2 regions of the Paenibacillus sp. GCM10027628 genome follow, and region 2 is predicted to be linked to the other one. Evidence: a T-box and tRNA genes for the amino acid it is inferred to sense, from the RefSeq annotation. Region 2 holds a T-box; the other holds one or more tRNA genes.

Region 1 (11,844 bases), on a different contig from region 2:
TGACAACATACTTCAGCTATTTTAGCACAAATCTAATTTGATGGGCATGTACCATTTTTCTTTTATTTGCCGTTTCGATATGTCTTTTTTCGGTTCATAATTTAGTCATTTTAAGTAAAAACTTGACTGTGGAGCCTGAATGCAAGGCCTCCATCCATTGCTTCGTAGATACCTTACAGGAGGACGCCTAATTATGTATCGATTCCGAGCACACAGCTTGCTCAGAAAGCTGTTCTTCGTATTTATGCTGCTCCCCCTGCTGACAACCGGTTTGCAAACGGGCAGCGTTGCTGCGAATAGCTCCTTACAATTGAAAGAAGATCCCGCAAGTGCCGTCCCTTTGCGACTTATCGTTAAAGCGACGAACCGGTCCACCTATCAGACTGAAGCCAAGTTTACCGACAAAAAAATGATAAAGGAACTCGAAGCAGGCGTACCCGGAGCTCCGTTCGATGAGCCATTGCTCCCCGATACCACCCTTTCTTTTGAAAAGAATGGGCATACCTGGAACTTTGGGGTTACCGCCAAAGGCGAGGTCGTTGATCTTTCCCGAAAAATCATTCTGCAGGTTCCTCCTCGTATGCAGGAACGGTTGTCCATTCAGGTACAAACGCTAAGATCTAAGCACTATGGGGAATTGCTCCCTTGGGAGCAGGCCAGCAAGGTGCTGCCTAAATACAGCAAATTTACGATCACTGACATCGAGAGCGGTCTTAGCTTTGAGGGTCAGCGCCGCGCGGGCTCCAGTCATGCGGATGTGCAGCCGCTCACGAAGACCGACTCCGCAACGCTCAAAACCATTTATGGCGGCGCCTGGAGCTGGGACCGCAGAGCGGTCCTCGTGAAGTTGAATGGCCGTACGCTGGCCGGTTCTATGCATGGCATGCCGCACGGAGGAGATGGCATTCCCGGAAATGACTTCAACGGTCATTTCTGCATCCATTTCCTCGGGAGCGTCACCCATCGCTCCCGTTCCAGTGATCCGGCGCACCAGGTCATGGTGCACCGGGCCGCCGGCTTGCTGGACGAATACGTCAGCAAGCTCTCGCCTTGGGCGCTGATCGACGTATGGATCACCGCGGCGAATCAAGGTGACCTGCAACTGCTGCAAGTCACCACCGGGCAAGAACAAGCTGTGCATATGCGAACTATGCGCAGATTGTCCAAATTCCCGGAGCTGGATACATCCCAGCTCCTGAAGCTAGACGCCGCGGTAGACGTTTCGGCTACGCCGGAAGACTCGAACGCGACGCGAAAAAGGCGAGTCCTCTTTCACCTTGAAAGAGTCTCGCCAGAGGCGCGCTGGTACATACGCAGCGCAGAAATTCAATGATGAAAGCCTGCTCTCTGGCCAGCGTGTGCATACAACTAGCGAGCAGGCTTTTTTATTCCTCCGGCTGGCCGGACGCTTTACGCAGCTCATTTGCCATACGATGGAATTCGTCACGAGCGGCTGAAGAATTGGTTGCATTATATCCGGCTGCAAGAAATGGAATAAGAATATTGGCGTCTTGAACGGATAGCGGGTAGGTTACCGGTTTCGCTTGCAATTGCCACCAACCTTCATTTCCGTAAGATTCATCAAAGTCCACGCCGATGCCATGAGCCGTCACATCGTTCTCGAATTGGTACAGATTCAAGAAGGTCGACTTGCTGCCTCTGCTCCAGGCATATGTCTGCCAAAATCGAGAACAAGCGCCTGCCGCGCGTACCGCCTCGACAACGTCATAAGAACCGTATACACCGGTAAAATAACCTGGAGTCGCTTCACTCGCAGCTCGGATGTAAGCAAGGACTGCCGGCATTTGCCCTACGGTGGCGTCAAAGTCAACCGCGAAGTAAATGCAACTGCCTGCTGGTTGACCAACCGCATTAGCTACCTGTAAGGCTGTAGCCCCGTCCTCTAGTCCGGCAGTGCGTCCGCCGAGCGCTCGGCTCGCCGTCGTTTCAAAAACGGAGACAATTTGCAAACCCGCCTCCGAAATGGTCTGCGCTTCCGCTTTCGTTAATGCTTTAAATCCGCTCGGAACGAGATATCTGGCAACGAACCTGTAACCATCCTTGAAGAAAGCCGCTGCCGTTTGCGCCGTTAGTGGCGTCGAGCAATCGAATCCTTTGGTCATTTCAAACACCCTTCCCTTCTACTAGTTTCATATAAAATATGCTGGCATAGGGAACAATGCAACTGACGCCTACCTTAATTATGTAAAACTAGGTCGCCCGTTTCAACAAATAACCAAAAAACTCTCAACAAAAATGAGAAAACCTCTATCGAGGCCACTCAATGATGAGCGACCGCGCTTAGAGGTTGGTTTTATCGCCAATAAGAAAGCGGTTTTCGGGAACCGAAAACTTATACTTTCTTATGTGATAAAAAAACTCTTGCATTTGCAAGAGTTTCATCATATGGGCCCAGAGGGACTCGAACCCCCGACCAATCGGTTATGAGCCGACCGCTCTAACCAACTGAGCTATAGGCCCAAATACAAGTGATTTGGTTGCGGGGGCAGGATTTGAACCTGCGGCCTTCGGGTTATGAGCCCGACGAGCTACCGAGCTGCTCCACCCCGCGTCATTGGTTGCCGATTACAGCGACAAAAATAAATATACACCAACCGCGTGTGGAAAGTCAAGCATAATTTTATTGGCACTATTGGAAAAATCAGGTGCTGAAGCGGACGCCAAAGCGACCTTTTTTGGATTTATATACTTCGACTTCTTGCGGGCATTCGTAACCGTAAATCCACCAATCCTCTTCCATTCGCTTTGCCAAACAACCGGCTTGGAATTTGGAATCGTAAAGTTTGGCCCAATAAATCCAATGCATATGTGTTCACTCCGTTTATTTATGATCGATATCCCTATCATAACCAAAAAGGGTTCTGCTTATGAGGCGTTATTTCAATTCCTGCAGTTTTAGAAAAAGCAGGAAAGCGGTATAATAAGAGAACACTCAATCTAAAGGAGGAATCAATATGAACTGCGGAATCGCCATTTTTCCATCCAAGCAAGTTCAAGACGCTGCCAACAGCTACAGAAAACGGTATGATCCTCACTATAATTTCATTCAACCGCATCTGACAATCCGGGAAAAAGAAGAATGGGACGAAATGCAGCTTGCATCCGCAGTGGATCGATTGGAACAAGTAACAAGATCCATTGCTCCTTTCGAGATTGAATTCAATCGGTTCTCTTCCTTCTACCCTGTCAACAATGTCATTTATTTAGCACTCGCGGACACGACAAATATGATAAACCTGCACCAGGCCATTTGCACGGAGGAACTGGTGGAAACGAATAGGACTTTCACATTCAATCCTCATCTCACGATCGGTCAACAGTTAGGTGACGACGAACTGCACGACGTATTATCCAGTCTTAAAACAACCACGGTTGATTACCGATCCCGTGTTGATCGCGTGCATCTACTGTACCAAACTGAAAATGGAGCATGGACCGTTTATCAGACGTTCCTGCTCCGTGGATGAAAAAAAGCCGCAAGAAAAGCTCGATTTTGAGCATTTCTTGCGGCTTTTATCTCATTGCTTAAATGTTGTCAACAGACGTTTTACGGTTTCACCGTTTTCACCGGCAAAAGTCTCGAATACTTTGACGGTCAATGGGAAATCAAGCTGTCCGGAATTAACGTTTAACGTTATCGTATTGGTGCCATTAAACAAGCGACCTTCACCCGATAAAGCCTGTGTTGAACTGCCTACAGGGTCTCCGGTATTGTTGTACAATTCGAACAAGAGCTTAGAATTAAATGAATCGGCAGTTACTTGTTTATCCGATACGATATCCAGATCAAGTTTCAATTTATAGTTATAAGTCATGTTTCCTTGGAATATAGCCGAGATGGACCAATCTTTGATCTTCACATCATAAGGGTACACCTTAAGCACATCGTCTGTTACATCATTTGTCTGAACTGGCACTTTCGCAGTCGCAAGCAGTGACTTATAGGAAGTTTCCCCACTGGCTTGATTGCTGTACAAGTTCATTTTCAGCCCTTCTCCTGTCTCAGATGAAGGTAAAGCATAAGCATAGCTCACAACGTAGGAAGCTTTAGGAACAACACTAATTGCAGTTTTTGCCTGTCTGCTTCCAGCATAAGCAAAACCATCTTTACTAACCAATTCCGTTTGGATCGCAGGGATCGGGATCGGTCTATCGCTGTTGTTAGTCAGCTTGAATTTTGCAACAGCCGTATTGAAGCCGTCATCTTCATTTTTTGTTATATGAAGCTCTTCAAGTGTAACATCTACATTCGACGGCACAAATTTATTCGTAGAATCCAATTTTACCGGAGTTCCCAGCTTGTAGTCCGGAGCAGGAATAACACCTTGAGTTACAGCGCCGGTAGGTAACAGAATATTCACACGACCTACCCTGTACGTATCGTCACCACCCGTGGAGGCGAATTTCTCCGGCGTTACAACATTCAAGCTTGAGAATTCAGTGTCCAGATCACTTGGAATGACAATATGCACATATTTCTTTTCACCAGGTTCCAATGTTACGGCTGCTTCCGCACGATCGCCCGAGTATACTTTGTTCTCTGTCTTGCCGTCGATGCCAAAGCTAGGAACGGTTTGGCGCTCGTTCGTAGGATTCACGGCTTGAATTTGAACAACTGTGGATACTCCTTTTGCCGTAATTTCCTTATGAATATCAATCGGTGCAAAAAGGACCTGTGAATGCAGGGATGGAAGCGTGAAGGCTTCGCCCCATTTCAAAATAGCCGATTGTTTTGTGATGGCGCTGTCGCTACCGTTCCACACCATTCCGGCATCGGCAGCAACTGTCAATAATGTCGTTTCTTTCTTCGGATATACTTCCAAATCCACATCGACAAAGCTGATATCCGTCAGGGCGACATCGTCACTCCGGTCAACCGTAGACATATAGCTCAGCTCTTGTTGGCTTTTGGGCTGAACGGATTTTGGATTTTTCGAACTTGGTTGGAGCGTATATTCCACGCCATCAGCCATGCGGACTCGCAGTTCATAGTCAGGAACCCGGGTAACTTTGTTACCTGTATTTTTTATACGGACGACAGCACCGAGTTTCGTTGTATCAGAATTATGCTCATTTAGGATACTTTTGATTTCAACATCGATTTGATCCTTTAGATTATAGCTGACAATGTTGTTCTGCGCCGCAATTGCTGCGTTCACGGCACTAGATGGCTCAGCTGCCCAGGCCGGGAAAGCTGCTGTTGTAAGAAGCGCGGCGGAAAGTGCGATGGTGGCCAGGGATTTTTTCATAGTCTTGTTCAATTGTTTCTCCTCCTAATTCGATACTTTCACTTTGTCTTGATCTTTAAGTTGATGCTGACCGGAAATGACGAGTGTCTCGCCCTCTTTAACCCCGGAAATAATTTCTTGATTCGTCTCATTAAGGCGGCCCAATTCAACTTTACGCTTTTGAACCGTGTCTCCATTTAAAATGAACACAAATGAATCTCCGCCTTCTCGAACGATACTAAGGCTCGGTACCACTGGAACCACTTGCTCGTCTTCTTTTGTCAATTCGACTTGTGCCTTGGAGCCAGGCTTCAATTTGCCGTCCGGATTCGGAACTTCCATTTCCAGATCGTAAGCATTGGATTGACCATTAATGACATCAGATAAGAATGTGACTTTCGCGTTCGTTTTGTCAATTACCCCTGGTATGTAAAAAGTAAGTTCCGTTTTCCCTCTAACGAGATTAGCTGCTGCATCTGTCAATTGCGATTTAATTTTAACCGGATTGGTTTGTTGGACCTCGCCAACGCGGCCGCCAATTGTAATCGTCTGACCTACTTCAACGGTCAGGTCTGTTAAGACACCGGATGCCGGAGCTTTCACTTCTAAATTACTGAGCGTTCTTTCAATGCTTCGGCTATTTACTTGAGCTGTTTCATATGCGGTCTCGGCTTGAGATAGAGAATTCGTCTCTTGCAATGCTTTAAGTTTTCTACGCGCGCTGTCCAGATCCTTTTTTGTATTATTCAATGACGTTTCGGCTTGATCCAGTTGAGTTTTCGTAACTAGCCCTTGGTCATAATCATTATGTGCCTTATTATAAGCTTTCTCTAAGTCACTCACCGCTGTTTCCAATTTGGATACGCCATCCTTCGCATCTGCGATTCCATTATTAGAGTTTTGCTTTGCGGAGGACAGACCTTCTTGAGCGCCTTTCATATTCACTGCATTCAGATCTTTCTGAATCAGCGTATCCGTTGGATCTAAACGAAAAATGACATCGCCCTTCTCCACTTTCTCTCCACGTTTTTTCAGGATTTCAATGACTTCACCGTTTGCCTTCGATACCACGTCAAGACGGACTGATGATACAACATCTCCAACTTGTTCGATGGGATCTCCGATTTTTTGCTTCTCGATTTTAGCTGTTTTCACGATTTTATCTTGCTGCTGAGCAGCCGGTGTGTTGGTCGGGCTCGCAGCCGGAGCTGCTGAGCAACCAACGGCTATCGCCGCGCTAAGCGCGACGATACCGAATAATTTGACACTGCGTTTGATGGTAAACAACTGACGTTTCATTTTCGATTTCCCCTTTTCCCCTGTTCAACTTAGCGTTTTTGCAGACACATGAACTTACTCTCATTGAGCCGTAGTCACTGATTGCTCCACTTGGTTTACATCCGATTTGCCTTTTCTTTTGAACCAACGGCCTTTTCTTTTCCTAAATAAAATCTCATAAATGATAGGCACAATGACGAGCGTCAACAATGTCGATGTCGTAAGACCGCCAATAACAACTACGGCCAGCCCTTTGGAGATAATCGTTCCCTCGGATAAGCCAAGTGCGAGCGGCATGAGCGCGATAATTGTAGCTCCCGCTGTCATGATGATAGGTCTAAGACGCGTTATTCCAGCTTCAATGAGTGCGTCACGGATCGCATAACCTTGTTCTCTAAGCTGTTGTACCCGGTCTACAAGTACGATTGCATTCGTTACAACGATACCGATCAACATCAGGAACCCGATCAATGAGGTTACATTTACCGATTCGCGGCTTACGATCAGTCCGATTAGTCCTCCAATTGCAGCTAATGGCAGTGAGAATAGAATCGCGAGTGGTGCTCTTGCATTGCCAAATGCGATAACCATGACCATGTAAACGATGAAGATCGAAGCTATGATCGCCATGAACATTTCCATAAAGCTCTTCTGAATATCATCGGATACGCCTTTTACTTCACGAGTCACGCCTGAAGGCAGTTCCAGTTTCGCAAGCTCTTCGGAAAGTTTTTTGCTGACGCCTCCTTTATCCACACTATTAATTTTTGCAGTAACGCTGATGATTTGATCTTGATTTTCACGACTAATGCTATTTGGAGCCTCAATTTGTTTAACTTTAGCTACTTCATTCAATTGTATGGTTTGCCCGGTAGGCGTCTTTATCAGCAATACGGCTAATTTATCCACTGAATTTTTATATTCCGGATTCAGCATCACTTTGGTCGAATAAGTCACGTTATTAAATTTCAGGTCGCCTAGTTTATCTTCGGAAATCCAACTATTGACGGTTTGCAAAATTTGCGCTGCGGATAGACCGTAAAGTCTCGCTTTATTTTGATCAACCGTGATTTCGACCTCGGTTTTGGAATCGCTCAAGGTGTCTTTAATGTCATTAAGCTCAGGGAACCCCTTCAGTTTATCTTTGACCATTTGTGCAGCTACTTTGAGATATAGCAGATCGTCTCCCTTAAGCGAATAGGAAAAATCTCCTCCGGTAGACGTTGGCGGACCTCCTGTAAACAATTGAACATTAACTTCAGACCCGACGGGCAAAAGTTTCAGCATTTCTTCTTTATACAATTTAGCGGCTGCGTCAGCCTCTGTGCCTTGACTAAACTCAAAGAACATCATCGTTCTATAGGCGAATCTGTCACTGCTTTGGTTGTAACCAACAAGAGATTCGATGTACTTGAATGAAGGCTGGCCGGTTTTATCTTTAAACGATTTCAGATGCGCTTCAATTTCTTTCGACTTCTCATTCATCATGTCGAGCGATGTTTCCCTCGGCATTTTGATTTGAATAGCCCCTTGCTTAACGGATTCGCTGGCAGGCATGAAGGAAACCGCTAAATTAGGGACGGTTGTAATAATCGACAAAATGAGGACTAAACCAGCAATCAGCAATGTTTTGATGCGGTTATTTAGGGACCAAATGAGCACCTTTTTGTACCGCAATCCCATTGGGCCTACATGATTCTCATCGTGGTGCGTAACCTTCTTGTTGCTAAGCACCATAAGCTTTGCCAGCATTGGAATAACTGTTAGAGCGACGATTAAGGAAGACATCAAAGCAACGACGAGCGTAATTGCAAAGGGACGGAACACTTCACCGACGACCCCGCTGACAAAGCCTATCGGACCGAACACGCCAACCGTCGTTATGGTCGAAGAAGTGATCGCATTAGAAACCTGCTGAGTCGCTAACTTAATCACAGATTCATTGCGTTCTTGCGCCTTCTGCAATTGACTATAGATATTCTCAATGACGACGATACTATCGTCCACGACCCGTCCGATTGCAATGGCCATGCCCCCGAGCGTCATAATGTTCAAGGAAATACCCAATGGTCCCATGACTAATAACGTTACGAGGATGGATAATGGAATAGAAACAAGTACGATGACCGTCATACGAATATTACGTAAGAAGAGTAAGATCATTAAAGATGCCAACACGGCACCCAATCCGCCTTCTTGCACCATACCATGAATCGATTTCTTAATGTCATTGGCTGAATTGTAAATCGTATGGAATTTTACGCCAGGTAGTGTTTTCTCCCAATCAGTAATGAGCTTATTGGCGCTGTCTGCAAACTCAACGGCATTGGCTGCTTTGGTTTTATAAAGCAGGACACCGATTGCCGGTTTATCGTCCAATCTTGCGATAAACGTGGACTCGCTGATCGCTTCAACTTTGGCAAGCTGCTTAAGTAAGAGCGTATCGCCGGTTTTCGTCGTTATTTTCAAGTTATCCAAATTGTAAATCGTATCGAATTCGCCTTTAACCCGAACCATCTGTGAGTTGCCATTGAAGTCGACCGTACCGGCAGGACTTGAAACAAGCGATGCTTTAATTAGACTCGCAACGTCCGCAGGCGTTAAACCGTAATTGTTAATGGCCGGCGCATCCAGCTTGATGGTAAGTACGGCATCCTGATTGCCGACGGAATCAACGTGGTCAATCCCTTTTAATCCATTAAAGCCAGGAAGAATCGTATCCTTGTAGTTCTTATCCAACTCGGTTTGATTGATTCCTTTTTCACCATACACAGCCAAGTAATACACAGGTTCAGAAGCAAAACCTGCCGTTAAAACTTTTGGCTTTTCCGCACTCTGTGGAAGCTTGACGTTGGAGATTAAACTTTCAACGTCTTTTTTGACATCCTCAGGCTTCTTGCTCTGTTCCAATTCCAGAACGATCTGGGAGTAATTATCCTGCGAACTGGATGTTAAATTTTTTAGACCATCCAACCCGGCTACTGCTTTTTCCAGCGGCTTTGTAATTTCATCTAGCACGTCCTTCGGAGGTGCTACATATGTAGTGCTTACGATAACAACCGGAAACGTAATATCCGGCATGCTTTCTACCTTAAGTGTTGTCGTAGAAAAGGTTCCTCCTACTACCAACAGCAGCATGATAATGAAAACTGCTGCAATATTTTTCATTGAAAAATTTGTTAACTTGTTCATTCCCACTTCTCCCCCATCACCAGCTTTGTTTCCAAGTATTACCGGTCTGTACTCATTCATCATAAATGACATTTCTTAACAAAACATAAACAGGTGTTGAAATTTTTATGTATTTTTTCTTTTTTCCAGTAGTCTCTCTTGCCTATCCCACACTCCTCCAAACAGTTTCCAAAACATGCATTATGGATTTATTATATATGCGACAATTCGTAAATGCAGGTGAATTAAGTCATATCCTAAGTCATATAATCAGTCATGCCATTTCCCCTATGATTATGACTTCATGTGACTATACAATTCCCCCGTTATAAATAACAAGAAGCGAAGGCATGCGGCCTCCGCTTAGGTAGAAAAAGTATGAATTAGTCCGTTGTAACAAACCAGTCCGCTTTTTGCGAAGCGAGCAGCTTTCTTTGACCTTGAAACTCGTCGTAGATACTAAGCGTGTATTGTTTAAGGAATTGCGTCCTGAAAATGAGTCCTGCATCAGAGATCGAAATTTTGAAGTTTTCCCTCTTCCCTAGACGAATCTTCGTGTCTTCATCCGCGGTCGAATCTCCGTTAATCACATCGAAATCTTTGAAATCAAATTTTTTCTCAAAACTCTTCTCACCGCCACCGTCTTCAAAAACGAGCAGCAAGTTATGACCTTCCGTATTAATTTCGGTCAACTTTTCCTTTGTTAATTCATAATTGAATTTCAGCGTGAAATTGCTGCCGTCGATCGAAGTACCGATCTTATTAATATTGATCGTATAAGGGAACAACTCGACATTAGCCAACGTCTTCTTCACATCTTTATTCTCTTCCGGCAACCAGTAAGAAACAGGATTTACATAGGAATCCGCCACTGCTTTGTCGCCTTCGGAAAGCTTGCCGTCAGTAACTGCGTCGCCGAGCAATAAGCTCATATTCGCTGTTGAATAGCCTTTTGGAAGCGAAGCCCAGACATTTAACAGCGCTTTGCCGGTAGGACTCACTTTATTTTTCACTTCGGCGACGTTCGCCGGAAATACCGTTCCATCCGATGAACGGAAATTGGCAACCAACTTGCTCACATTCGTGAAACGCTTCTCCAGATTCGTTGCCTCAACCATTGCCGAGTACATGACATTCGTTTTATCCGCATAGGTAGATACGCTTCGAACGACATATTTCGTTTTGCGCCCTACATCGTTCAAGGTATAAGCTTGACCCATGCCAATATATGGAATCGCTTGAAGTTCAGCTTGCGTGGAGAATTCAAGCACATCCGTTACAGTTCCGCCATCAGTACCGGTTCCAGTACTTGTCGTAGATGTCGTGCCCTCTTTTTCCTGAAGGACAAGCTTAATGTGAGAGAAGTCATATGTATATGGCACTTTCCCAGCAAGCTGCAGATTCACATTAGCTCCAGCACCCAAACCGATCACTTTAGATGTCTGGATGACTTTTGCTTCAATTTTTACCGCATCGTCAAGGAGGAAATATCCCGTTAAATTCGGAATCGGCAGTGATTGGTCGCCTTTGTTGCTCAAGGTCAAATCGGCCGTCAAAATATCCTGATCCTCCCAAGGCAACCTATGCAGCGCATTCAACTGTGTCGTATAAACACCCGATTTATTGGTAAACGTATACTCTTTTCCGACCGAACCGCCATCTCCTTGGGTGACTTGAGGTAATTGGAATGCGGCAACGGATACGTTCAACTTCAAATCAGCAATCGGTTCCGCTATTGTCAGCTGCCAATTATCCGGTGCTACCGCGACTGGAATCGACCCGGAAAGCTGAATCTCCTTATTTTCCTTAGGGTTGATCTTCAAGTCTTTAATCCCTTTAGCCTCCAGAGGATACAACAGTCCTTCCGAAGTACGGATGGAGAATAGGTAGGAAGGAATTGTTACCGTGTTGCTCCCCGCATTCTCGAGTGTCAAATACACCGTTGGCACGTAATATTTTTCATTTTTGTTGCTAATAAACTTCTTAATGGATGCTTTTACGTCAGTTCCACCTATGGAAACGATGGCAGCTCCATCCGCCGGCGTTACGTCCGTATAGGTATCCGGAACAGCGACTTCACCCAGCACACGCTCAAAATTCGATTGACTGAAATCCCATTTAATAAATTGGACAACGAGATCCTGTA
Region 2 (11,844 bases):
CAGAACTTGCAACATCTGTTCGCATAGCCGTTCCTGATTTTATCGGCGTGCGGGATCCTTCCTACACTAGCGGTGTTGGCATTATTCAATTCGTATCCAAGTACATGAAAAATCGCAACTCAGGCTTTAATACGAAGAAAAAAGAAGTGAAAACGACAAGTAAGAAATCCTCCGAAAGCAGTAAACCCGGTTTTATGGAACGAATGAAAAATTTCTTTAGTGAGTTCATATAAACCAAATGCATCTGGTAGGTTTATGAGTAAAATTGTGTAACAAGTCGCAAGTGAATGTACAGTTAGGGGGATATGGCTCGCATGTTTGAATTTGATCTGGATATGGACCAATTGGCTCAAATAAAAGTCATCGGTGTTGGTGGCGGCGGTAGTAATGCGGTGAACCGTATGATTGAAAACGGTGTAAAAGGCGTTGAGTTTATTACGGTGAATACCGATGCTCAAGCACTGCACCTTGCTAAATCGGAGCACAAGCTGCAAATTGGGGACAAGCTGACTCGTGGTCTTGGCGCCGGCGCTAATCCTGAAGTAGGGAAGAAAGCGGCGGAGGAGTCAAGAGAGCTTATTCTTAACACGCTACGCGGTGCTGATATGGTGTTCGTTACGGCAGGTATGGGAGGCGGCACAGGAACTGGTGCAGCTCCGGTAATTGCGGAAATCGCCAAGGAAGTCGGTGCCCTGACGGTTGGTGTCGTTACCCGCCCGTTCACGTTTGAGGGACGTAAGCGTTCCTTGCAAGCCGAGCAAGGCATTGCAGCTCTGAAAGAAAAAGTGGATACGTTGATCATTATTCCCAATGATCGTCTCTTAGAAATCGTCGACAAGAAAACACCGATGCTGGAAGCATTCCGCGAAGCGGATAACGTACTGCGTCAAGGCGTACAAGGGATTTCGGACTTGATCGCAACGCCTGGTTTGATCAACCTGGACTTTGCCGATGTCAAAACGATTATGACCGAACGCGGCTCCGCGCTTATGGGAATCGGTGTAGCGACAGGCGAGAATCGCGCTGCGGAAGCAGCTAAGAAAGCAATCTCGAGCCCGCTCTTGGAAAACTCCATTGATGGAGCTCGCGGTGTGTTAATGAACATTACAGGCGGTATGAATTTGAGTTTGTACGAAGTCAATGAAGCTGCGGATATCGTTGCTTCAGCATCCGATCTTGATGTTAATATGATTTTTGGTGCGGTCATTGATGACAAACTCAAAGATGAAATCTTAGTAACCGTTATTGCAACCGGTTTTGAACATAAAGCGGCGCCAGCGCAACAGCCGGCGAAACGCCCAGTGTCAAGCCAACAAGAAACAGTTTCTGACAATCGTTTGAACAACTTGCGACCTTTTGGAAGCCAACCATCGAATGACCAATTGGATATTCCGACGTTCCTGCGCAACCGCGGCCGGAATAACGACAAATAAATACACATTGTTTGTAAAGAGACCGAAGCCCTACACATGTAGAGACTTCGGTTTTTTGCTGTTCTATCAGGCTTCTCTACTTTTTGAAGGGCCGCAACAACTGACAAAAAAAGTTGCAAATAACTAGCAAGTTTAGACAGACTTTGAAATATGATTATTTTATACTGGTTTAGAACCGTCGATGGATCTTTTCACATTTGGTGAATTATTAGTAGCGTCGGTTTTGGGAGGTGAGGAACTTGTGGTCGTTTATGCAGATCTCATTTTCCTGTTAAACTTCCTGATGGATGCGGTTATGCTCATCGTGACTGCGAAAACGCGAAAATTATCGTTCAAATGGTGGAGAATTGCGGTCTCGGCATTTCTAGGCGCTTCTTATGTAGTCATGATGTTTTTACCAGTTCCTTCTTTTTTATTTACATTTTCTGTGAAATGTATATTTTGTATTGGAATGATTATGACAGCTTTTGGCTTCGGCAGCTTACAAAATTTTTTGCGAAACCTGGGAGCGTTTCTTCTGGTTAACTTTGCTGTCGCCGGGGGGATGTTCGGCATTCATTATGTTTGGGCGTCTTCTTCTGATGTCATGAAAGGTATTGTCTTCACGCAATCCGGAGCACCCGTGTTCCAATTGCAAGTGGGTATCATTTTTGTTCTTCTGTTGCTTTTGCCGCTTATCTGGTGGTTTCGAACCGTATTTTTGAGTACCAAACAGCGTGAAGAGTTAACGACCTTCTTGGCCGAAGTGACAATTCATGTTGACGATTTCACTGCCACCTGCAGCGGTCTTATTGATACTGGGAATCAGCTTTATGATCCTCTGACGAGAACGCCCGTTATGGTCATGGAAGTTTCTCAATGGAGTGACATTCTTCCTGGGGAATGGCTGCAAAGAATCCGCTCTGCGGATGTGGATCAGATCATAAGCGGATTAGGTACTGAAGAATTTGTTTGGCAGGATCGTTTGCGCCTTGTGCCTTACCGGGGAGTTAATCGCAATACGCAGTTCATGCTCGCCATCAAACCGGATAAGGTGGTGATAACCCATAATAACAAGCAAATCGAAGTTTCAAAGGTGCTTATTGGTCTTGATGGAGGCAAGCTTTGCAGCGACGGTTCGTATCAAGCGATTATCCACCCCACTTTGGTGGCTGCCGGCTAATGCGGCATGGGGGGTCTAACGAAAAGCTCAGCTTATGCTTACGAAGAAAGTTTTCCTGCCGGAAAACTCTTAGGAGGAAATTAACATGCTCTTGAAGTGGAAATTGCTGTTGCAGCTTACTTATTATCGCATCTTAATGTTCTTAGGGCTCAAAGGCGAAGAAATCTATTACATAGGTGGTAGCGAAGCGCTCCCGCCGCCATTAACAAGAGAAGAAGAAGAATACTTATTGGAAAAACTACCGTCCGGAGATGCGGCGATTCGTGCTATGCTAATCGAACGCAATCTGCGATTGGTTGTCTATATAGCTAGAAAATTCGAGAATACAGGCATCAATATAGAGGACTTGGTCTCCATTGGCGCGATCGGATTGATTAAAGCCGTCAACACCTTTGATCCCGAGAAGAAAATTAAACTCGCTACCTACGCTTCACGCTGCATAGAAAATGAAATTCTCATGTATTTGCGCCGTAACAGCAAAATTCGTACCGAAGTCTCCTTCGACGAGCCGCTTAACATCGACTGGGATGGCAACGAACTCCTACTATCCGACGTTCTTGGGACGGAGAACGATACGATCTACCGCAATATCGAGGAGCAGGTGGACCGGAAACTGCTGCATAAAGCGCTCGACAAGCTAACGGAGCGGGAACGCATTATTATGGAATTGCGTTTTGGTTTGCAGGACGGTGAAGAGAAGACGCAGAAGGATGTTGCGGATTTGCTTGGTATTTCGCAGTCCTACATATCCAGGCTGGAAAAGCGCATTATTAAACGGCTCCGTAAGGAGTTTAATAAAATGGTCTAAGAAGAGAGGGTAACCTCTCTTTTTCCATGTAAAAATTTTTTTTCTGGAGCCGATGTCGAATTTGTTCAGCAGTCACGGGAGGGAGCAAGTTCAAACCCTTTTGTCAAGTCGGGGCAAGGAGGTTTGGGCACGAATAAATCAATCGCTCAGGGGGATAATTAACATTAATGTTTCTCCTTGGGAGGTAATCACGGTGACCCGAAATAAAGTCGAGATATGTGGTGTTGATACCGCCAAACTGCCTGTTCTGACCAATGCTGAAATGCGCGAGTTATTCGCCGAGCTGCAGACAAAACAGGAGCGAGCTGCAAGAGAGAAATTAGTGAACGGGAACCTTAGGCTGGTTCTCAGCGTGATTCAGCGGTTCAATAACCGGGGAGAATATGTGGACGATCTCTTCCAGGTCGGTTGCATTGGCTTAATGAAAGCCATTGATAACTTTGATTTGAGCCAAAATGTCAAATTTTCCACTTATGCAGTCCCGATGATCATCGGTGAGATTCGCCGTTACTTGCGCGATAATAACCCGATCCGGGTATCTCGTTCCTTAAGGGATATTGCTTACAAAGCGTTACAGGTTAGAGATAGCTTAACGAACCAAAATTCGCGCGAACCGACCATTTATGAAATATCGGAAGCGCTGAATGTCCCCAAAGAGGATGTCGTGTTTGCACTGGATGCGATTCAAGATCCCGTGTCATTATTCGAGCCGATTTATCATGATGGCGGGGATCCGATCTATGTCATGGATCAGATCAGTGATGAGCGCAACAAGGACATGTCCTGGATCGAAGGCATTGCGCTGCGGGAAGCGATGCGGAAGCTGAATGCAAGGGAGAAGATGATTCTGTCCATGCGATTCTTCGAAGGCAAGACGCAGATGGAAGTCGCCGACGAGATTGGCATTTCCCAAGCGCAGGTATCGAGGCTGGAGAAGTCGGCCATCTCCCAGATGCAGAAACATGTGAAAACATAAAGCTGTTAACATAAAGACTGGATCGGCTGTAGACGAGCCGTGAAGGTCTTTTTTTGGTTTGCAGGACATTTTGCCCACCTCCTACATATACTAGTACAAAGCAAGGCAAAATCCTTTGAAGATTCGTGGTGAACAGCCTCATGAAAATATCCGATTTCCAGACAAAGGATGTTATTAATATTGTGGATGGCAAAAAGTTAGGTCAAATCAGCGATTTAGAGCTTGATTTGCGTCAAGGCCGTATTGAATCGATTGTCGTGCCGAACCAAAGCCGATTTTTCGGATTGTTTGGCTCCGGAACGGATGTCATTATTCCATGGAAACATATTGTGAAAATCGGCGCAGATGTCGTGCTCGTGAAACTCGAAGATGCAAGACCTTACCGTCAAACCGAGGAAAATGAGCAGGTGTATGAGTACAACCGGCAATTTCGAAATTGATACAAGACACACGTGATAAAGGCAGCTGCTATGGCGGCGTGGCCGAGCGTCTATCGTGTGTCTTTCCATTTTATGATAAAGTAATAGGGGAGATCGATGATAAAGGGAGAGACCATAGTGGAACCATTCGTGGAACAAAAAAAGGATGATCAGCCAGTCCTTTTTACGATAGATAGCTGGATGAAGCAGTACCCGGAGTTAACGGCCGGCTTTACCTCGCGACATGGAGGGGTTAGTGAGTCGCCGTATACGTCTATGAATTGCGGACTTCATGTGAACGATGTACCTGAGCATGTGGTTGAGAATCGATTGTTATTAGCTAAGGCTATTGGCCTGCCTTTCGAATCTTTTACGTATGCGGAGCAAGTGCATGGCAAAGAAGTCATTGTTGTAAGTAATCAAGAGAAGGGCATGGGCCGTTTGACGCGGGAAGGCGCGATCCAAGCCAAAGATGGATTTATCACCAATGAGAAAGGCATTGTCCTTTGCGCCCAGTTTGCGGATTGCGTACCTCTCTATTTTTATGACCCTGTCAATCGTGCTGTTGGACTTGCGCATGCCGGCTGGAAAGGAACGGTACTAAAAATTTCCATGGCTACAATATCCTTAATGACACATACTTTTGGTAGCCGGCCTGAACATATTCGTGCTGCCATTGGGCCATCCATTGGCGTTTGCTGTTACGAGGTGGATGACATGGTTGCTTCGCGGGTATATGAGGCGCTCTCAGACATTGGAAGTTCTCCGGATCAAGCTTACCCAATCATTCAAAGCAAAGAGAACGGGAAGTATATGCTGAATTTACAAGAATTAAACCGAATTTTGATTGAACAAGCAGGAATTTTGTCGTCACATATCGAAGTAACTCAGTTATGTACGAGCTGTAGCACTGATACGTTTTTTTCACATCGAAAAGAAGGCGGAGTTACAGGGAGAATGGTTGCTTGGATCGGGCTTAAATAAGAAGTCCTGTTCAGGCCACGTGTTGAATTGAGGTGTCTTACAAATTGAGTTTACGTGAACGCATACAAGATGTTCATGCACGAATCGAAGCTGCGTGTCAGCGGTCCGGACGTCGCGAAGATGAAGTTAAAGTGATCGCTGTTACGAAATATGTTTCGCTGGAGACAACGAAAACTGTATTGGACGAAGGACTCCAACATATCGGTGAGAACCGTTGGCAGGATGTGAAGCCCAAATGGGAGGCCCTGCACGAGCGTGGAACCTGGCATTTCATCGGACATCTGCAGACGAATAAAGTAAAAGATGTTATAGGCAAGTTCGCCTATATCCATTCGCTGGACCGCATATCGCTCGCCAAAGAATTGGACAAGCAAGCTGCAGCTCTAGGAATCCAAGTAAATTGTTTGCTGCAAGTCAACGTTTCAGGTGAAGAGTCCAAATACGGAATGGCTCCGGAAAATCTTCTTGACTTTGCCAAGGAAATAAGCCAAATGAAAAACATACATATCGCCGGTTTGATGACTATGGCTCCTTATGAAATGGAAGCCGAAGCGACGAGACCAGTTTTCAGAGGCCTAAGAGAGCTTCGCGACCGCTTGAACAATCAGAAAATCTTCTCTTATAAGATCACCGGACTTTCGATGGGGATGTCGGGCGATTTTGAAGTGGCCATAGAAGAAGGGGCTACCTGGGTGAGATTAGGAACCATTTTAGTAGGTAAAGAACTTTGAATACTCGATAAGACAAGGAGGGAATAGCAGTGGGTGTTATGAACAAATTTATGAATTTTCTTGGCCTTCAAGAAGAAGAAGAGATTGTGGAACGGGAACGAATTGTAGAAGCAACCGAAGAACCTGAAACCAATCCGTATGAAATGCGTAGTAAAAATAAAGCCAACGTCGTCAGCATTCATTCGCAGAAAAATGCCCGTGTTGTGCTGAGCGAACCCCGCACCTATGAAGAAACTCAAGATATCGCCGATCATCTTCGATCTCGAAGAGCGGTCGTGGTGAATCTGCAGCGGGTACGCGGGGATCAAGCCGTCCGCATAGTGGATTTCTTAAGCGGAACGGTATATGCTTTAAATGGGTCTATATCCAAGCTCGGACCGAATATCTTCCTCTGCACTCCGGATTCTGTTGATATTCACGGTCATATCTCTGAAATGATGGGTGAGGAATAGACGCATATCCTGACATAGAGGTGAATGCATACGTGGACTACGTTCACTATTATCTAGGCATTTTGATGGAAATTTATTATTTTATGATTATTGGATATTTGATTCTCTCCTGGTTTCCTAACGCGCGAGAAAGCTTTATCGGGGATCTTCTTGGGAAATTAGTTGAGCCTTATTTACGTCCATTCCGAAAAATTATTCCGAGTGTAGGGTTTATTGATTTTTCGCCAATCGTAGCTCTCATCGCATTGCGCTTTGTGGTGATGGGAATTGTGGCCGTACTTGATTTTATCGTTGGAGTGTTCTAACCTTGCAAAAAGAAATTTATGGTCATTTTCATCCGGATGAACATCATTTTGTCGATAAGGCTTTGGAATGGGTGGAGCGAGCCGCTGAGCAGCATGCCGTGAAGCGGACGGACTTTTTGGATCCAAGACAAGCCTTTATCTTGAACACGTTAGTGAACCGCCATCCGGATGTGCATTGCCGCATGGATGGTGGCTATCCGGCCGCCGAACGCAAAAGAGCGATAATCGCACCGGATTACCGCGCATTAGACGATGAAGACATGGGCATCGCCGTATTGTCCGTATCGTCTGGAGACGGGAAATTTTTGACCTTAGAACATGGAGATTACATGGGCGCCATTCTTGGACTCGGCATGAAGCGAGACAAGGTTGGCGATATTCATGTTATAGAGGGTGGCTGTCACTGTCTCGTAGCCAAAGATGCAGCCGATTACTTGCACTTGAATTTGTCGCAGGTACACCGGGTGCACGTACAAACGGAGCTGTTGCCTTTGGATAAGCTTGAGCTGGCCAAGGTGCAGCTGGAAGAACTTAACTTATCCGTGGCTTCGCTGCGAATGGATGGCATTGTCAGCGATGTTTTCAGACTAAGCAGGGCCAAGGTGCTAATTCCGATCCAAGCTGGGCGCTGCCGCGTCAATTGGAAGTTGGAAGAGGATCCGAGCAAACCGCTCAAAGAAGGGGATATGGTGTCATTGCAAGGATTCGGACGTTTTAAGGTGCTTGAGGTGGAAGGTGTTACCAAAAAAGGGCGGATTCGTGTGAAGATCGGCAAATATGCGTGACAGCGGATAATTTATCCGCGAACGATGCAGGAATTTATTGGTTTCTGTCGAACTGATCATGTACCGGATTGCTTGCGAAGCAAGTTATCTACGAAAACTCTAAGGAGGGGCACGAATGCCATTAACACCGCTTGACATACATAACAAGGAATTTTCCCGCTCTTTCCGCGGTTATGACGAGGATCAAGTCAATGAATTTTTGGACCAGGTGATCAAAGATTACGAGGCGCTGATTCGAGAGAATAAAGATCTGCATAATCAAACAGTAACCTTGCAAGAACGATTGGATCATTTTTCGAATATCGAGGAGACGCTCAGCAAGACGATTATCGTTGCTCAAGAGGCTGCGGATGAGGTGAAAAACAACGCCAAGAAAGAGGCGCAGCTCATCCTGAAAGAGGCAGAGAAGAACGCAGACCGTATCATTAACGAATCGCTGGCTCGTTCCCGTAAGGTTGCTCTCGAGATCGAGGAGCTGAAGAAGCAAGCCTCCATTTACCGCACGCGGTTTCGGACTTTGCTGGAAGCTCAGCTGGAGCTCTTGAATAACGAAGGCTGGCAAAGCATGCAGATGGATCATCAAGCAGAGTAAGTGAGTCTCTAAGTGGTCATGGCGAATTTTATTGGGGGATTGATCTTATTGACTATGCCTAATGAATTCGTTATACTCCTGTTAAATGTATTGAATGCAAAGCGATGATTGGAACGAGTAGGACGTTACCGCAGTGACAGCGAATTAGGGTTTTGGTGTGAGCCTAATCTCTGCAGCGTGCCGAATATCCCCCAGGAGCGTCTCTTGAAATGAGTAGAGAGAATCGGGTCATGCCGTTATCCATGGACGAGTGAGAGAGTTTTATGGATGCACGCCTCATGGCTTGCTTCATCAGCTTTTTAACGAGGGTGGTACCGCGAGATGAGCTTCTCGTCCCTTTTGGGATGAGAGGTTTTTTTGTATTATAGGTTGTTAAAAAAGTCCACTTTGATAACGAAGCATTTCTAGAAGGTTACTCGACATCGAATCTTGAACGAATCTGGGAAGTCCGGTACTCACGTAGCAAATCACTACGCTCCGTTCCTCCTTCTCCAGATATCGTCCAACCTTCTCGGTTCTGAAAGCGAACTTTTTTAGCTCTTATTTTATTAATTTAGTTGAATGGCAGGAATGGAGTGGTTGAACATGGATTATGGAAAAACATTGAATTTATTGCAAACCGAGTTCCCAATGAGAGGTAATTTGCCGCAAGCGGAACCGAAAATTCAAGAACGCTGGGAAGCGGAGGATATCTACGCTAAAGTACAAGAGAGCCGTAAAGGCCGCGAAAAATTCATTTTGCATGACGGGCCTCCGTACGCGAATGGCGATATTCATATCGGACATGCTCTGAACAAGGTATTGAAAGACATCATCGTTCGCTTCAAAACCCTTCAAGGTTATGATGCGCCTTATGTTCCGGGCTGGGACACACACGGCTTGCCGATTGAGCAGGCCATCACCAATGGCGGTAAAGTGGACCGCAAAAAAATGTCCGTCCACGAGTTCCGCAAATATTGCGAAGAATATGCGCTTCAATGGGTGGAGAAACAGAAGAGCCAATTTAAACGACTAGGTATTCGCGGCGACTGGAAGAACCCGTACATTACCCTGCAAGCTGAGTATGAAGCGCAGCAAATCCGCGTTTTCGGTCAGATGGTGCATAAAGGCTATATCTACAAGGGCTTGAAGCCAGTTTATTGGTCTCCGTCTTCCGAAAGTGCGCTTGCCGAAGCGGAAATCGAATATAGAGAAAAGACATCATCCTCCATCTATGTGGCTTTCCCTGTAAAAGACGGCAAAGGCAAACTGCCGCAGGATGCTGCTATTGTGATCTGGACAACCACACCTTGGACTTTACCGGCGAACTTAGGGATTTCTTTGCACCCAGAATTCGATTATGCGGTTGTACAAGCTGACGGTAAAAAATATGTGCTGGCACAAGGCTTGGTAGAAGCTGCTGCCAAAGAAATTGGCTGGACGGATTACAATGTATTGTCCACAGTGAAGGGCAGTGAGCTGGAATACGCGACTTGTCAGCATCCTTTCTACGATCGGGAATCACTGGTCATGGTTGGCGAGCATGTCACGCTGGAAGCGGGTACGGGCTGCGTACACACGGCTCCGGGCCATGGAGAGGACGACTTCGCGATTGGTCAGCGCTACAATATCGGCGTGCTTTGTCCGGTTGATGATCAAGGTCATTTTACGGCAGAAGCGCCAGGATTCGAAGGTCTGTTCTATGAAAAAGGCGGCAAACTCGTCATTGAGAAGCTGCAGGAAGTCGGACTGCTGCTTAAAGCAGGGGAAATCCAGCATCAATATGCCCATGATTGGCGTACGAAAAAGCCTGTTATTTATCGGGCGACGGAACAGTGGTTTGCTTCCATCGATAAATTTAGAAACGAGATGCTTGAAGAAATCAAAAAAGTGAATTGGACGCCGACATGGGGCGAAGTTCGCTTGCACAACATGATCGCCGAGCGTGGCGACTGGTGTATTTCGAGACAACGCGCTTGGGGCGTTCCGATTCCGATCTTCTACTGCCGCAGTTGTAATGAACCGCTGGTGAACGAGCAAACAATCGAACATGTGGCGCAATTGTTTGCCAAAGAAGGATCGAATGCTTGGTTTATCAAGGATGAAAAGGAATTGCTGCCTCACGGAACATCGTGCGCAAAGTGTGGTCATGGCGATTTCCGCAAAGAAACGGATATCATGGACGTCTGGTTCGATTCCGGTTCAAGTCATGCAGCGGTTCTTGAAGCACGTCCGGAACTGCAATGGCCGGCTGATCTGTATTTGGAAGGTTCCGACCAATACCGCGGATGGTTTAATTCTTCCTTGATTACCGGTGTCGCTGTAAGAGGCCAATCACCTTATAAAGGCATTCTTAGTCATGGCTTTACGCTTGACGGGGAAGGACGTAAAATGTCCAAATCGATCGGCAACACGATTGACCCGACGCAAGTGGCCGGCAAGCTTGGCGCCGATATCCTCCGTTTATGGGTATCTTCTGTCGATTATCAATCGGATCACCGGATTTCGGATAACATTTTGAATCAAACAACCGAAGTATATCGCAAAATTCGTAACACGCTGCGTTTCCTGCTCGGTAACTTGAGCCATTTTGATCCGGCCACAGATCGCGTTGCTCCGGAAAGCTTATCAGAGCTAGACCGTTATGCATTGATCCGTCTGAATCGGATGATTGAAAAAGTCGTGAAAGCCTATGAAAATTATGAGTTCCATGTAGTTTATCAAATGATCCACCATTTCTGCGCTGTAGAAATGAGCTCTTTCTATCTGGATGTTATCAAGGATCGTCTATACGCGGGCGCTCCGAATGATGCAGCGCGCAAAGCCTCACAAACGGTATTGTACGAGGCGCTCACGGCGATCACGAAATTGATTTCTCCGATTCTGGCTTTTACCGCTGATGAAGTATGGAAGTACATTCCGGGAGTAGAACAGAACAGTGTGCAGATTGCAGAATTGCCTGAAGAGCAGACGAATCTTTACAATGAGGAACTGGAAAAGAAGTGGGACAGTTTCTTGGATGTTAGAGATGAAGTGCTGAAGGCGCTGGAAGAAGCAAGGAAAGAGAAAGTGATCGGAAACTCTCTTGGAGCTGCTGTTCACCTTTATCCGAATGAGCGTGTCTACGGCTTGTTGAACCAATTCGAACAATTGGATCAATTGTTCATTGTATCGGCAGTTGAGGTGCATGAGCCGGGCACGGCAGTGCCGGAAGGCGC

The links. The T-box of region 2 lies ahead of ileS (isoleucine--tRNA ligase). A T-box ahead of a tRNA ligase gene usually reads a tRNA of that ligase, here a tRNA-Ile.
Region 1: it encodes a tRNA-Ile, which carries the amino acid that the T-box ahead of ileS (isoleucine--tRNA ligase) is inferred to sense. The anticodon was not compared.

The regions. Positions count from the first base shown of each region.
Region 1 covers NZ_JBHTHA010000036.1:365,313-377,156, forward strand. The annotation lists gene ACFQZT_RS24690 (hypothetical protein) at 194-1,333, shown strand; gene ACFQZT_RS24695 (DUF1906 domain-containing protein) at 1,386-2,123, opposite strand; tRNA gene ACFQZT_RS24700 (tRNA-Ile) at 2,408-2,481, opposite strand; tRNA gene ACFQZT_RS24705 (tRNA-Met) at 2,496-2,572, opposite strand; gene ACFQZT_RS24710 (hypothetical protein) at 2,663-2,827, opposite strand; gene ACFQZT_RS24715 (2'-5' RNA ligase family protein) at 2,976-3,488, shown strand; gene ACFQZT_RS34020 (hypothetical protein) at 3,540-5,282, opposite strand; gene ACFQZT_RS24730 (efflux RND transporter periplasmic adaptor subunit) at 5,295-6,548, opposite strand; gene ACFQZT_RS24735 (efflux RND transporter permease subunit) at 6,609-9,719, opposite strand; gene ACFQZT_RS24740 (COG1470 family protein) at 10,082-11,844, opposite strand, start outside.
Region 2 covers NZ_JBHTHA010000002.1:23,966-35,809, reverse strand. The annotation lists gene ftsA (cell division protein FtsA) at 1-233, shown strand, start outside; gene ftsZ (cell division protein FtsZ) at 315-1,433, shown strand; gene spoIIGA (sigma-E processing peptidase SpoIIGA) at 1,675-2,595, shown strand; gene sigE (RNA polymerase sporulation sigma factor SigE) at 2,681-3,403, shown strand; gene sigG (RNA polymerase sporulation sigma factor SigG) at 3,597-4,379, shown strand; gene ACFQZT_RS01390 (YlmC/YmxH family sporulation protein) at 4,520-4,819, shown strand; gene pgeF (peptidoglycan editing factor PgeF) at 4,937-5,782, shown strand; gene ACFQZT_RS01380 (YggS family pyridoxal phosphate-dependent enzyme) at 5,827-6,513, shown strand; gene ACFQZT_RS01375 (cell division protein SepF) at 6,543-6,965, shown strand; gene ACFQZT_RS01370 (YggT family protein) at 7,031-7,270, shown strand; gene ACFQZT_RS01365 (YlmH family RNA-binding protein) at 7,273-8,055, shown strand; gene ACFQZT_RS01360 (DivIVA domain-containing protein) at 8,171-8,647, shown strand; T-box leader at 8,743-8,988, shown strand; gene ileS (isoleucine--tRNA ligase) at 9,233-11,844, shown strand, end outside.